3 regions of the Microbacterium sp. 2216-1 genome follow, and region 3 is predicted to be linked to each of the others. Evidence: predicted binding sites of a transcription regulator. Region 3 holds the regulator's gene; each other region holds the start of a gene.
What was found. Region 3 encodes LexA, which represses DNA repair genes until DNA is damaged. Its sites were predicted from a motif close to TCGAACANNTGTTCGA; they were not measured.
Positions count from the first base shown of each region.

Region 1: a site for LexA is predicted at 2,463-2,478, ahead of recA (recombinase RecA). Genes of this name have one in related genera too.
Region 2: a site for LexA is predicted at 1,663-1,678, ahead of ACLD0U_RS01130 (DUF222 domain-containing protein). Genes of this name have one in related genera too.

Region 1 covers NZ_JBKFTM010000001.1:1,029,763-1,034,535, forward strand. The annotation lists gene ACLD0U_RS04690 (FtsK/SpoIIIE family DNA translocase) at 1-661, shown strand, start outside; gene pgsA (CDP-diacylglycerol--glycerol-3-phosphate 3-phosphatidyltransferase) at 661-1,233, shown strand; gene ACLD0U_RS04700 (CinA family protein) at 1,230-1,712, shown strand; gene ACLD0U_RS04705 (helix-turn-helix domain-containing protein) at 1,887-2,195, shown strand; gene ACLD0U_RS04710 (DUF3046 domain-containing protein) at 2,211-2,432, shown strand; gene recA (recombinase RecA) at 2,677-3,720, shown strand; gene ACLD0U_RS04720 (regulatory protein RecX) at 3,726-4,514, shown strand; gene miaB (tRNA (N6-isopentenyl adenosine(37)-C2)-methylthiotransferase MiaB) at 4,581-4,773, shown strand, end outside.
Region 2 covers NZ_JBKFTM010000001.1:241,560-246,332, reverse strand. The annotation lists gene ACLD0U_RS01140 (PucR family transcriptional regulator) at 1-977, shown strand, start outside; gene ACLD0U_RS01135 (MarR family winged helix-turn-helix transcriptional regulator) at 1,162-1,596, shown strand; gene ACLD0U_RS01130 (DUF222 domain-containing protein) at 1,710-3,056, shown strand; gene ACLD0U_RS01125 (SPFH domain-containing protein) at 3,199-4,773, shown strand, end outside.
Region 3 covers NZ_JBKFTM010000004.1:28,473-33,245, reverse strand. The annotation lists gene ACLD0U_RS12055 (prolyl oligopeptidase family serine peptidase) at 1-1,616, opposite strand, end outside; gene lexA (transcriptional repressor LexA) at 1,685-2,371, opposite strand; gene ACLD0U_RS12045 (LysM peptidoglycan-binding domain-containing protein) at 2,689-3,045, shown strand; gene ACLD0U_RS12040 (histidinol-phosphate transaminase) at 3,135-4,217, shown strand; gene hisB (imidazoleglycerol-phosphate dehydratase HisB) at 4,214-4,773, shown strand, end outside.

The DNA of each region.
Region 1 (4,773 bases), on a different contig from region 3:
CGGATTGATCAAGGCGAACGTGCCATCGCGACTGGCCTTCGCGGTCACCAGCGTGACCGATAGCCGCGTGATCCTCGACGCCCCGGGCGCTGACAAGCTGATCGGTCAGGGTGACGCCCTGTTCTCGCCGATGGGTTCGTCCAAGCCGTTCCGTCTGCAGGGCGCGTGGGTCGATGAGAGCGAGATCTCGTCGGTCGTCAAGCACGTGACGCAACAGGCGCGGCCCGAGTACCGGCCCGACGTGCAGGAGTCCGCGGAGGCGAAGAAGAAAGAGGTCGACGAGGACATCGGCGACGATCTCGAGCTGTTGCTGGCCGCCGCCGAGCTCATCGTGTCATCGCAGTTCGGATCGACGTCGATGCTGCAACGCAAGCTGCGGGTCGGATTCGCGAAGGCGGGACGGTTGATGGACCTGCTCGAATCGCGCGAGATCGTCGGCCCCTCGGAGGGCTCGAAGGCGCGCGACGTTCTGGTCACCTCCGAGCAGCTGCCCGCGGTGATCGCCAAGCTGCGCGGCGATGACGTACCGTCCGCACCCGCGGCTGCCGAGACTGCTGCCGCTCCGATCGATCCGATCGAGCAGCAGTTCGAAGGGCTCCCCGTAGTGGAGAGCGAAGACGACGGCGACGAAGACGCCTGGGGATTGACAGGACGCGACTGATGAGCATTCCACGACAGCTTCCCAACGCGATCACGATCGCGCGGATCCCTCTGGCGATCGTCTTCTTCGTGATGCTGCTGGTCGCCGGTCCCTTCGGCGAAGACGACATCGTGATGCGCTGGATCGCAGGCGCGTTGTTCGTGATCGCGATCTCGACCGACTGGGTCGATGGCTATCTCGCCCGCAAGTACGACATCGTGAGCGACTTCGGCAAGTTGTGGGACCCGATCGCCGACAAGTTGCTCACCGGCGCAGGATTTCTGGGCCTGGCCATCCTCGGCGAGGTGGGCTGGTGGCTCGTGATCATCATCCTGGTCCGGGAATGGGCGATCACCGTTCACCGATTCGTGATCGTGCACGAGCATGTCGTCGCCGCGGCATGGATGGGCAAGCTCAAGACCGCGGTGCAGGGCGTGGCGCTGAGTTGGGCGCTGCTGCCGTTGCACACGGTGATCGGCATTGAGCCGTGGGTCGTCGTGACACAGGTGCTGATGGTGGTGGCCCTGGTGCTCACCGTGGCCAGCGGGATCGACTACGTGGTGGCGCAGGTGCGAGGAAGCCGCCGGAGATGACGGTCGCCGCCGAGCTGCTGACTCTCTTGGCAGAGCGCGGATGGCGACTAGGCGTCGCTGAGTCGCTGACCGGCGGCGCCGTCTCGGCGGAGCTCGTGACGGTGCCCGGAGCATCTGGGGTGCTCAACGGAGCGGTCGTGGCGTACGCCACGCCGGTCAAGCAGACGCTTCTCGGGGTGGATGCGAAACTGCTGGAGCAGCACGGGCCGGTGCACCCCGAGGTGGCGGAGCAGATGGCCGACGGGGTGCGTCGCGCCGTCGCCGTCGACGGACGAGCCACTGAGGTGGGGGTAAGCACCACCGGCATCGCGGGCCCCGACTCGCCCGACGGTCAGCCCGTCGGGACCGTGCATGTGGGCGTCGTCACGCCTGTCGTTCGTCTGGTGCGCTCGTTCGTGTTCGCGGGGGATCGGTCGCAGATCCGTGCTCAGGCTCGGGATGCCGCCCTGGCCGCCGCGCTGGAGGCGGTGCGGGAATAGCACGGCTCGTTGTGGGGTTCCACGTGATGTGCGCAACACACGACGCGACTATCCGTTGCACAGCCGAAGGTTCACAACCGAGGCACAGGCAGAAACAGTAGATTCAGCAGTACCCGGTGGCGTTAGACTGGCGATCCACTCGGATTCAGAGAATGTGTGGGAGGGGAGGTTCCGATGATTCTTGTCAGACAAGAGATCGGCGAAGTGCTGCGGGACTTCCGCCTGCAGAAGGGGCGCACTCTGCGTCAGGTCGCAGGCAAGGCCTCCGTGGCGCTCGGTTACCTGAGCGAGGTGGAGCGGGGCCAGAAAGAGGCATCCAGCGAGATCCTCGCGTCGGTGGCAGAAGCACTCGATGTGCCCATCTCGACGATCATGCGCGAAGTCGGCGACCGGATCTCGGTCCTCGAGGGACTCAGCCCCTTCCCCGACGTCGTTCCCGACGACCTGGTGGCATCGGTCGAGCCCGAGCTGTCGCTGCACTGAGCGACGAGGCGAAGCGTGCGACGCAGTGAGTTCCTGCGCGCGGTCGACGAGGAGTTCGGCGCGCGCGCGAACGCGTTGACCCACGATCTGTTCCTCGGCGATGTCGGAATGACGGCGCATGATGCGTTGGAAGCCGGCATTCCGCCTCGGCAGATCTGGCTCGCGCTGTGCGCTGAGGCGGATGTCCCGCCGGAGCGCCGCTACGGCGTGGGCAGGGTCGAACCACGCCGTCACTGAACAGATGTCCGCGCCTTTTCCGGCGTGTCGTCGAATCTCTGTTCGATGAGGGCGTATCGTTCTGCACAAGTGGTTCCGATGCGCTTTCTTTTCACAGTGCGCGGGATAGCCGACGCGATGTCGGTGGCCCCGCCTACGGTGTGAGAGGTGGTTACGAACCACTCGCCTTGTCGGAGAGCCGCCCCAGAGGGGGAGGCCGCGACAGCCTACAGGCGGCAGCAATCGAGATTCTGAGGAGCACGTCATGCCATCCACCGACGACCGCGAGAAGGCCCTGGATTCCGCTCTCGCGCACATCGAGCGCCAGTTCGGCAAGGGATCGATCATGCGACTGGGCAGCGAAGAGCGCGCACCCGTCGAGATCATCCCGACCGGATCCATCGCGCTGGACAGCGCCCTCGGAATCGGAGGGCTGCCCCGCGGGCGCATCATCGAGATCTACGGTCCGGAATCGTCCGGTAAGACCACGTTGACCCTGCACGCGATCGCCAACGCGCAGCGCGCCGGTGGTATCGCCGCCTTCATTGACGCTGAGCACGCGCTCGACCCCGAGTACGCACGCAAGCTCGGCGTCGACATCGATCAGCTGCTGGTCTCGCAGCCCGACACGGGTGAGCAAGCGCTCGAGATCGCCGACATGCTGATCCGCTCCGGAGCCATCGACCTGGTCGTGATCGACTCCGTCGCCGCGCTGGTGCCCGAGGCTGAGATCAAGGGCGACATGGGTGATTCGCACGTCGGTCTGCAGGCTCGACTGATGTCGCAGGCGCTGCGAAAGCTCACTGGTGGGCTGAACCAGACGAAGACCACCGCGATCTTCATCAACCAGCTGCGCGAGAAGATCGGTGTGTTCTTCGGCTCTCCCGAGACCACCGCGGGTGGAAAGGCGCTGAAGTTCTACGCGTCGGTACGCCTCGACATTCGCCGCATCGAGACACTGAAGGATGGCACCGAGGCGGTCGGAAACCGCACCAGGGTGAAGGTCGTCAAGAACAAGATGGCGCCGCCGTTCAAGCAGGCCGAGTTCGACATCCTCTACGGCGTCGGCATCTCGCGCGAAGGCAGCCTGATCGATTTCGGCGTCGAGCACGGTATCGTGAAGAAGTCCGGATCGTGGTACACCTACGACGGGGATCAGCTCGGACAGGGCAAGGAGAACGCCCGGAACTTCTTGCGCAACAACGACGACATCGCCCTGGCGATCGAAGAGCAGATCAAGCAGAAGCTCGGTATCGGAGGCAAGGCTGAAGCGCCCGCCGATGAGCTCGCCGAGCGTCGCCCGGCCTAATCATCATGAACGGCACTGGTCAGGACGACGGCCGCGAACACCTGGCCCCGGTCATCCCGATCTTCGGTGGGTCTGTCGATGTCGGCAGGCCCACCGCCGGGGCCGAGCGTGGACGCCCCGCGCGAGAGCCTGCAGCCCCTCAGCTGGACGAGACGTCTCCGGCGGCGCGCGCCGCCGCTGCACTCGACCACGCGGAACGCACCGTCGCGCTGCGTGCTCTGAACGCGGCGCACGCGCGGGACGCGCGGGACGACGCTCGGGAAAGCATGGACGATGAGTCCGTGAAGCTGCGCGAGAGAGCCGAAGAGGCGCTTGTACGCAAGCTGCGCTCCAAGGCGCTCTCGGTCGCCGAGTCCCGGGCGGTTCTGCGCGAGCACGATCTCGACCGGGAGACCATCGACGAGATCATCGACGAGTTCAGCGATCGCGGATACATCGACGATCGAACACTCGCCGAGCTACTGGTCACCTCGGGTGCAGAGCGTAAAGGGCAGGGACGGGTCGCGCTCGCGCGGGTGCTGTCGCAGCGGGGGATTCCCCGCGACATCGCCGAGGAGGCTCTGTCGGAGTTGCCTGATGACGATGCCGAACGGGCTCTGGAGTTCGCACGCAGCAAGGCACCGGGCATGACGCGGCTCGAGCCCGACACCGCCCTGCGCCGACTGCTGGGCCAACTCGCGCGTCGTGGGTACGGGGGATCGGTGGCGATGAACGCTGCTCGTACTGCGCTCCGTGAAGCGGGCAGGGGTGCGAGCGGTGCCCGCTCGGGTGTGCGCTTCGTGGACTCGGAGTGAGCGCGCGCCGGCAGACGGCGGGCCCCGATCCCAATAGGCGCGAGGCCTCGTAGAATAGCTGTCACCATGACTACTCCGCGCAGTGAACCGACCATCATCGCGCCCTCGGCGGCGGCGGTCGGCGCCGACGGCCGCCGGCGCTCGTACGAGGTGCGTACTTTCGGTTGCCAGATGAACGTGCACGACTCCGAACGACTCTCGGGTTCCCTGGAGAGTGCGGGGTATGTTCGCTCGGATGCCGGTGAGGACGCCGACGTCG
Region 2 (4,773 bases), on a different contig from region 3:
TCGCGGATCTCGTCTCACGGGGCATCACCCCCGACTACGTCGCGGGGTGGCGGGCAGCGATGTCGATCGCATGGCGACGATGGCTGGAGGTCTGCGTGGCGCGCTGTTCCGATCCTGCTCTGCTCGTCGAGGTGCTGGACGTGTCGGCGCACTCGCTGATGCAGTACGCGCTCGACTCGGTGGCGGTGCTGCGCGAGGTCAACCTTGCGGCGTCGATGGGCAATGCAGACGCCCAGACGCTCGCCATGCTGCAGCTGATCGTCGGCGGTGCGCCGATGACGCAGAGCGTCGCTGAGGAACGACTGGGCTACCGACTAGGGCGCCGGCACGTCGCCGTCATCCTGTGGACGGATGCCCCGGATCACGACGGCGCCCTCGACAGGGCGGTGGCCGCGCTACGCACCGTCGCGCGCGCGGGCGCCATGCTCGTGGCACGTGCCAGCGTGGCCTCACGCTGGGTCTGGCTGTCCGGCCCCGACGCACCCGACCGGCACCAGATCGAGAAGGCGGCATCGGGGGCGGGAGTCGTCCGCGCTGCTCTCGGCAAACCGGGCGAAGGCCTCGAGGCGTTCCGTTCCAGCCATCAGGACGCTCTTGCCACCCACGTGATGCTCACACGACTCGAGTCGAATCGCCGATTCACCGTGTACAGCGACGTCGAGCTCATCGACAGCCTCACGAAGGATCGCGCCGGTGCCCAGCGGTTCGTGACCAAGGCCCTCGGCCCGCTGGCGACGGCGGACGCGACCCTGCGAGAAGCGATGCTCACCTACGTGCAGTGCGGCTTCAACACCACACGCGCCGCAGCGCAGCTGTACCTGCACAGGAACACCGTGGAGCGTCGGGTATCACGGGCCAACGAACTGTCGATCATCAAGGTCGAAGACAATCCGACCCACGTCGCCGCCGCGTTGCTGGTGTTGGATCTCGCCCCGGGCCTCGTTGATGCGGCACAGACACACCTCAGATTTCCGTGACCAAACCGTTGCACTCGTTACCTCGCCGTTATAGAGTGATCGCACGGTGAATGTTTGCTGTGGCATCCACCGCATGTGATTGCAGGACACTCTTGGTGCAAGGGACAAGGGCCGGCCGGACGCCTCTCCGGCCGGCCCTCATGCATCCGCCGGCCGCGCTTCGCGCCGCACTACGCTTGTCGACATGACAGACCGCGAACTGGCGCTCCGCGCGTGGGAAAGCCTGTTCCGCGCGCAACACGAGCTCTTCACCGCCATGAGCTCCGACTTCAACGACGCACCGATCACCCAGGCCGAGTACGACGTGCTGCTCACCGTCGTACGCGCGCCGCAGATGACCGTGCGCCTGCGCGACGTCACCACGAACATGCTGATCAGCCAGCCCAGCGTGTCACGCCTCGTCGACCGGATGGTCGACCGCGGCCTGGTCACGAAGAGCGCCGACCCCGACGACGGCCGCGGCTCAGTGCTCACCGCGACGGATGCCGGCGCGCGCGCGTTCCGGCAGGTCGCCACCACGCACGGGCGTTCGATCGCCGAGACGATGGCAGCGCTCGACGACGACGAACTGCGCAGCCTGCTGGAGCTCACATCGAAACTCCGCGATAGTCGAAGATAGTAGCGAATATGTGCACGTATGGTTCGAACGTTGGATGCCGGAATCTCGGCACACTTCCGAGAAGACTCGAACAAATGTTTGACTACACATCCGAATCGCCGTAGCCTGGTCTCATGACCAACCACCTGACCCCGCTGAGTGAGGCGATCGAACGCCTGCACGCAGCCTGGTCAGGTGCGCACGACGCGACCGACCTCACCCGCGCGCAGCTGATCGATGCGAACGACGCGCTCGGCGCTGTGCGCCGTCTCACCGATGCGCTGCAGACCGAGATCGCGGCGGGCATCGCGTCCGAATCTCGGACGAGCCTGGGGCCCGACTCGCTGGCGAAGCAGCAGGGATTCCGCAACGCGACGCAGATGATCGCCACCACGACGGGCATCTCGACGGCCGAGGCCTCTCGACAGGTCCGCGTCGGAGAAGCGACCGCGCCGCGCACAGACCTGGTGGGCGACCGACTCCCCGCCAAGTACCCTGCAGTGCAGTCCGCACTGTGGGCGGGCGCCCTGGGCGCCAGCACATCGGGTTTGATCATCGCGCTGCTCGACAAGGTCCGCTTCAAGGTCACGCCCGAGCACCTCGCCGCCGCTGAGGAACAGTTGGTCGAGAAGGCCTCCGGTCTTTCGGTAGACGACGTGCGCAAGCTGCTGGCCCGCGCCGAGGCCTGGCTCGATCCCGACGGTGTAGCCCCGCGCGAGGACGAGATCCGCGCGCAGCGTTCGGTGACCATGTTCGAACGCGACGGCGCATTCCATCTCAACGGTGTCTTCGATCTCGAGGCGGCGGCTCCCCTGCGCGCCGCGATCAACGGATACGTCTCCGCGCAGTTCGCCGCCCGCAAAGACGCCATCGATCCCGACGCCCCCGACGCCGATCACCGCACCGTCCCGCAGTTGCAGGCCGACGCACTCACCACGCTCTGCGCGCACGTCATCGGGTGCGACAACGACGCCCCGGCCCTGGCCGGCGCAACGGTGATCGTGCGCGTCGACCTCAGCGATCTGACCGACGGCACCGGCTACGGCACCCTCGACGGCTCAGACACCGCCGTCAGCATCGGCGCCGTGCGCCGCATGGCAGCATCCGGCGGTGTCATCCCCTGCGTGCTCGGATCCGACAGCGAACCGCTCGACTGGGGACTCAAACGTCGCTTCTTCACCTCCGCACAGCGTCTGGCACTGGCAGAACGCGACGGCGGATGCGCGATGTGCGGCTTGCCGCCCGAAATGACACGCGCCCACCACATCACATGGTGGCAACGAGATGCCGGACCGACCGATCTCGACAACGGCGTCCTGCTCTGCGAGACCTGTCATCACCGCATCCACGACAACGGGTGGGACATCCGCATCGACGGCACCGGCGCATCGGCCGCAGTGTGGCTCATCCCACCGCCCAGCGTGGACCCGTCGCGAACACCCCGGCGGGGCGGTCTGGCGCGCTACAGCCTCGCGGCGTAGCTCGCGCCAGGGAACGCGCGGCAGTGCGACGGAGTGCGCACCAGTTACGCGTGACAACTTTTGGGGGTCGAGTACTGCGCCCGGCTCTGGCAAGGTGTGTGGGGGTTGCCTTCGAGGGGAACGCAACCATTAGGGAGAAACCATGGAGATCGCCGGAATCGTCGGCATCCTATTGATCATCGGCATCGCCGTCGTCGCCGCCATCGTCGTCCTACTGATCATGCTGCTGTTCGCACGCAGCTGGATCAAGGTGGCGCGGGCCGACGAGGCGCTCGTCATCTCGGGTCGCAAACAGAAGGTGCAGCGCGCCCTCATCAACCCGGACGGCTCGACCAGTTCAGAACTCGCCGAATCGCCGGTCACCGTGATCGTCAACGGCAAGTCGCTGGTCAACCCGATCACGCAGCGCCACGAGATCATCTCGCTGCGCTCACGCCAGGTGTCACTCAACGCCGAGGCGCAGTCGCTCGACAGCGTCACGCTCAACGTCGACGGCGTCGCCATCGTCAAGATCGGCTCCGACCCGCTGTACGTGCGCCGCGCCGCCGAGCGCTTCGCATCGCAGGACAAAGCGATCGAGCAGTTCACCACCGAACAGCTCGAAGGTGCCCTGCGCGGCATCGTCGCCACCCTGTCGGTCGTCGAGCTCATGCGCGAGCGCAAGAAGTTCTCCGACCAGATCGCCTCCGACGTCTCGCACGAGCTCGCCGAGCAGGGACTCATCCTCGACTCGTTCCAGATCAAGGGCATCACCGACGCCGTCGGCTACATCCAGTCACTCGGTGCCCCCGAGATCCAGGCCAAGCGTCAGGCCGCCGAGATCTCGCAGACCAACGCCGACCGCGCGATCAACCAGAAGCACATCGCCAACGAAGAGGCGAACCTGATCGAGCAGACCGCGCTCGACACCAACACGGCAAACGCCAACGCCGGCATCGGCCGCGCCCGCGCCGAAGCCGAGCAGGCCGAGCACCTCGCCCGCGCCCAGGCCGAGCAGGCCGTCCTGCAGCAGCAGGCCGAGAACCGACAGGCCCAGCTCGACGCCGACGTCAAGCGCGTCGCCGACGCGCAGCGCTACGAGGCCGAGACCCGCGCGCAGGCCGACCTGTTCACCCGTGAGAAGTCTGCCGAGGCCGCCGCGATCGAACAGATCAAGCAGGCCGAGGCCCGCACCCGCATCGCCGAGCAGCAGGCAGAAGCCGACCGCGCCCGCGCGGCCGGTGAAGCCGCCGCTGCCGAAGCGAAGGCCGCCGGTGACGCCAACGCGCTGCGCGCACAGGCGGAAGCCGAAGCCGAGGCCCGCCGCCTGCGCTCCCACGCCGAAGCAGAAGCCATCCGTGCCGAGGGTGAGGCCCGCGCGGCCGCCGTCGAGGCAGAGGCGAACGCGATCGCCTCCAACCAGGAGGCCTTCCTGTCGCAGCGCGTGCTCGACGTGCTCCCGGCCATCATGTCGGAGTTCGCCAAGGGCTACTCCGCGATCGGCAACGTGTCGATCATCGGCGGCAGCGGCGACGACGGGGCATCCGACGTCATCGGCGGCGACAACGCCAAGGCGATGCGCGCCGTGTTCGACAGCGTCAACGCCGCCACCGGTCTCGACCTGGCCGCCATCATCCAGGGCCAGGCCGTCGGCCGCGGCATCGGCTCGGGCATGGCGCAGCCTGCCCCGACCGACCCCGCCGGGCAGCCCGCGAAGCAGCCGGCAAAGCAGCGCACC
Region 3 (4,773 bases):
TAGACCGACTCCGCCTCCGGCAGGGGACCGACCAGGCCATCGAGATAGCGCGCTTCGAAGTCATGGGTCTCAGCGGCCAGCATCCGCAGGTCGGCGACGCCGTACCGTGAGATTCCGGCGCCGAAGGTGCCACCGCGCACGAGTGCGCTCAGCACCGTCCAACCACCCGCGGACCCGCCGCGGATCGCGATCCGCGCGGGATCGGCGAGACCGGCGTCGGCCAGGCCTCGCGCCGCGGCGATCACGTCGTCGACGTCGACGACGCCCCAGGCACCGTCAAGACGCTCGCGGTAGGCGCGACCGTACCCGGTCGATCCGCCGTAGTTGACGTCGAGCACACCGACTCCGCGGCTGGTCCAGTACGCGTAGGCGGTGGATGCTGCCCCCGAGACATGTGCGGTGGGTCCGCCGTGCACCATCACGATGTACGGCGGCAGTTCGCCGTGCGGCGCGCGGGCGTCAGGGTTGGTCGGCGGGTAATCGAACGCGTGGACCGGCCCGTGCGGGCCGTCGAAGGTGACCGGCCGCGCCTGGGGAACCCAGTCGAGGTCGGCGTCGGCGCCACCGGTGACCGTCGTCACCGTGCCGCGGTCCAGATCGAGGCACCACAGTCCGGCGCCGACCGTTGCGCCCGCTCCTGAGACGAGCACCCGTGAGCCGCGCACGTCATCGATGCTCGCGCCGGCCGTGATGGGCACGTCCAGCTGCGTGGCGTTGCCGTCCGTGCCGATCTGGACGATCCGATCGTCGCCGTTGGTGCGCACCGCGACGATGCGTCCGTTGTCGAGCGGGCGGTACCACCGGTTGCCGAGCACCCACAGTCCGCCGCCGGTGTCAGCGTCGGCGGGCGCCACCGGCGTGGGAGCAGCCGCGGTCTCATCGACCCGCACGCGCTGCAGGTTCCAGCGTCCGGACGGGTCATCGAGGTAGAGCAGCTCGTCATCGCTCACCCACTCCGGCTGCAGTGCCGCGCGGGTCGACACCGACATCATCGCATCGCCGTGCACCGGCGCCACGTTCACCGGCGCCACGTGCAGCAGTGCGAGCTCCCAGGGCATGTGCTCTGTGCTCCACTGCACCCACGCGATGCGGGAGCCGTTCGGCGACAGTGCCGGGTGCGCTACGAAGCCAGTAGTCGACACGACCACGCGTACGGCGTCGTCATCAGCCGCCGCCGAGCCGTCCACCGGAATCTCGACGATCGCGCGCCGGTGCGGCTGCGGGCGCAGGTCCTCGCGCACAGCCAAGAGGCGCCCCTGCTGAGCGCGCAGACCGCCGTACGCGGCGCCGGGCGCCGTGAGCGGCTCGGGATCGCCGGACGAGGGCATCCGATACACCCGCTGGTCAGAGCCGTCCACGAAGAACAGCGTTCCCTCGTCGTCGGCGGTCCACGAACCGCCACCGTACTCGTGCACGCGGGAGCGGGCGTTCCACGGCGCGGGCAGGATCTCGGCGCCGGTCGAGCTGCGCACCGTGATCCGGCCGCCCTCGGAGGGCACCGACTCACCCCACCAGATCTCGTCGCCGACGAAGAGAGCGCCGTCGATCCGGGGCGCAGCCTGCGCGATCTGAGCAGCGGTGAACGGAGACGGCCACGAACCGAAAGACGAGGTCATGCGCTCGAGCCTAGTCCCGGGTGCCGTCCGACCCGCCGTGGTCGGAGGCCGCTCGCTCGGAAGCGGGCTCAGACCGTGCGCAGCACCGCGACGACCTTGCCCAGCACGACCGCGTCATCGCCGAGGATCGGTTCGAAGGCAGAGTTGCGGGGCAGCAGCCAGGTGTGTCCGTCACGCTGACGGAACGTCTTGACGGTCGCCTCGCCGTCGATCATGGCAGCCACGATCTCGCCGTTCTCGGCCGAGCTCTGGGTGCGCACGACCACCCAGTCGCCGTCGCAGATCGCGGCGTCGATCATCGACTCGCCGTTGACCTTGAGCATGAACAGCTCGCCCTTGCCGACCAGCTGACGGGGCAGCGGGAAGATCTCCTCGACCTGCTGATCAGCGGTGATCGGCACTCCGGCGGCGATCTGCCCGACCAGCGGAACGAGCGCCGCATCGCCGACTGCGGGCGCGGTGTCGGCAGGGTTCTCGGTGCTCGCGCCCGGCAGGTCGATGAGCACCTCCATCGCGCGGGTCTTGCCCGGGTCGCGGCGCAGGTAGCCGCTGAGCTCGAGCTGGCCGAGCTGATGCGTGACGCTGGAGAGCGACTTGAGGCCCACGGCGTCACCGATCTCGCGCATGCTCGGCGGGTAACCGTGCCGTGCGATCGAATCCTGAATGACCTCGAGGATCGCCATCTGCTTGGGGCTCAAGTTCTTGCGACGACGCGTGCGCGGAGCCTCGGCTGCGGGGGCGGTGTTGTCGCTCATCGGTGCTCCTTCATGGTTCCTGCCGGTGCGGATTCCGCGGCGTCGCGGGCGTCCGATTCGAATGTCGGTGGCCCGTGGTGGGCTGTCCACATCGAAACGGTATCCGAGAAACGGCCCGAAACGGAAGATCTGTTCGAGCGTGTCGCGCCTTCCTCGTAGACGTTTTCGAAAAAGTCTTGACAGATGTTCGATATCGAAGATAACTTCGGTACGTAGCTTCGCATCCGGCATCCCCGGCCGGGTGCCGGATGCGAAAGCTGCACCATGTCCTCGCTGACTGGCGGGCCGGGTGCAGTGTCACAGGAGAGGAGCCACCCATGAGCACGATCGATATCCAGGCGCCGATGGCCCCGGTTTCGGCGACGCGCCTGCGGATCACCGCTCGCGGCCGCCGAGTGGTCGTCATGCTGGCTGCGCTCCCGGTTGTCGTCGGCGTCATCCTGTCGGCTCTCGCCGGCGGTTCCGCACTCGCCTCCGGTGACCTGGCAGAGCCGGTGACGTTCGAAACGGTCGCCGTGATGCCCGGTGACACGCTGTGGTCGATCGCGGACGAGGTCGCGCCGGGTGCCGACCCGCGCGTGGTCATCGAAGACATCAAGCGGTTGAACAACCTGCGCTCCGGCATGATCCAGGTCGGCGCCGAGATCGCGATCCCCACTGTTTACACCGACTGAGCACCGTGTACACCGACTGAGCCCCGGATGCGCGCGTGCGCGGTCGTCACGAAGGCGTCGTCGGCGGGCGCGAGATCTACGATGGAACAGTGACCTCTCTTGACGAGCTACCCCTCCGCGACGACCTCCGCGGACTCACCCCCTATGGCGCACCTCAGGCACCGCTGCCGATCGCGCTGAACGTCAACGAGAACACCCATCCGGTGCCCGATGAGGTCGCCGACGACATCCTCGACGAAATCGCGCGTGCACTGCGTGAGGTCAACCGCTATCCGGATCGTGAGTTCACCGCACTCCGTGAAGGCTTCGCCGAGTACCTCGGCCACGGACTCACCGCCGATCAGATCTGGGCGGGCAATGGCTCCAACGAGGTGCTCCAGCACATCCTGCAGGCCTTCAGCGGTCCGGGCCGCACAGTGTTCGGATTCGCTCCCACCTACTCGATGTACCCGCTTCTGGCGCAGGGAACCGGCGCGCGGTGGGTTGCCGGTGCGCGCGACGACGACTACGCGCTGACGCCCGAGAGTGCCGCAGCACAGGTCGCCGAGGCTGATCCCGACGTCGTACTGCTGTGCGCTCCCAACAACCCCACCGGCACGCCCATGGGACTCGACGTCATTGAGGCCGTCTACGAGGCCGCACGGGGTGTGGTCGTGGTCGACGAGGCCTACTTCGAGTTCGCGCCGCACGACTCGGTCTCGGCGCTCACCCTGTTGCATGGGCGGCCTCGCCTGGCGATCTCGCGCACTATGAGCAAGGCGTTCGCCTTCGCCGGTGCGCGTGTGGGCTACCTGGCCGCCGACCCCGCGTTCATCGACGCTCTCCGACTGGTGCGTCTGCCGTATCACCTGAGCGCGATCACTCAGGCCGCCGCGATCGCCGCGCTGCGCAACTCCGCCACCATGCTGCGCATGGTCGACGAGATCGTTGAACAGCGTGACCGTATCTCGGCCACCCTCGAAGCCCTCGGCTACCAGCCGCACGAATCCTGGTCGAACTTCGTCCTGTTCGGCGGTGTCACCGACCCGCCCGCGTTGTGGCGCGCCCTCTACGATCGCGGTGTCCTGATCCGCGACGTGGGCATCCCCGGTCACCTGCGCGTTTCGGCGGGCACCGAGGCCGAGACCACCGCCTTTCTGGAAGCACTCGCGTCGATAGGATCTCCCTCATGAGCGCCCCCCGCACCGCATCGTCCGCACGCACGGCGAAGCGCACCCGCAGCACCTCCGAATCGACCGTCGAGGTCGAGGTCAACCTCGACGGCACAGGCCGCAGCGACATCGCCACCTCCGTACCGTTCTTCGACCACATGCTCACCGCGTTCGCGAAGCACTCGCTCACCGACCTCACGGTCCGCGCCACCGGCGACACGCACATCGATGCACACCACACGGTCGAGGACATCTCGATCGTGCTCGGCCAGGCGCTCCGTGAGGCCCTCGGTGACAAGGCCGGTATCTCGCGCTACGGCGACGCACTCGTGCCGCTCGACGAAGCACTCGCTCAGGCCGTGGTCGACATCTCGGGACGGCCGTTTCTCGTGCACGACGGCGAGCCCGCGGGCTTTGAGTTCCATCTGATCGGTGGCCACTTCACCGGTTCTCTCGTGCGTCACGTGTTCGAAGCGATCACGCTCAATGCGGGACTGACCGTGCACGTGCGCGTGCTCGGCGGGCGCGATCCACACCACATCGCCGAGGCCGAGTTCAAGGCGTTCGCCCGGGCCTT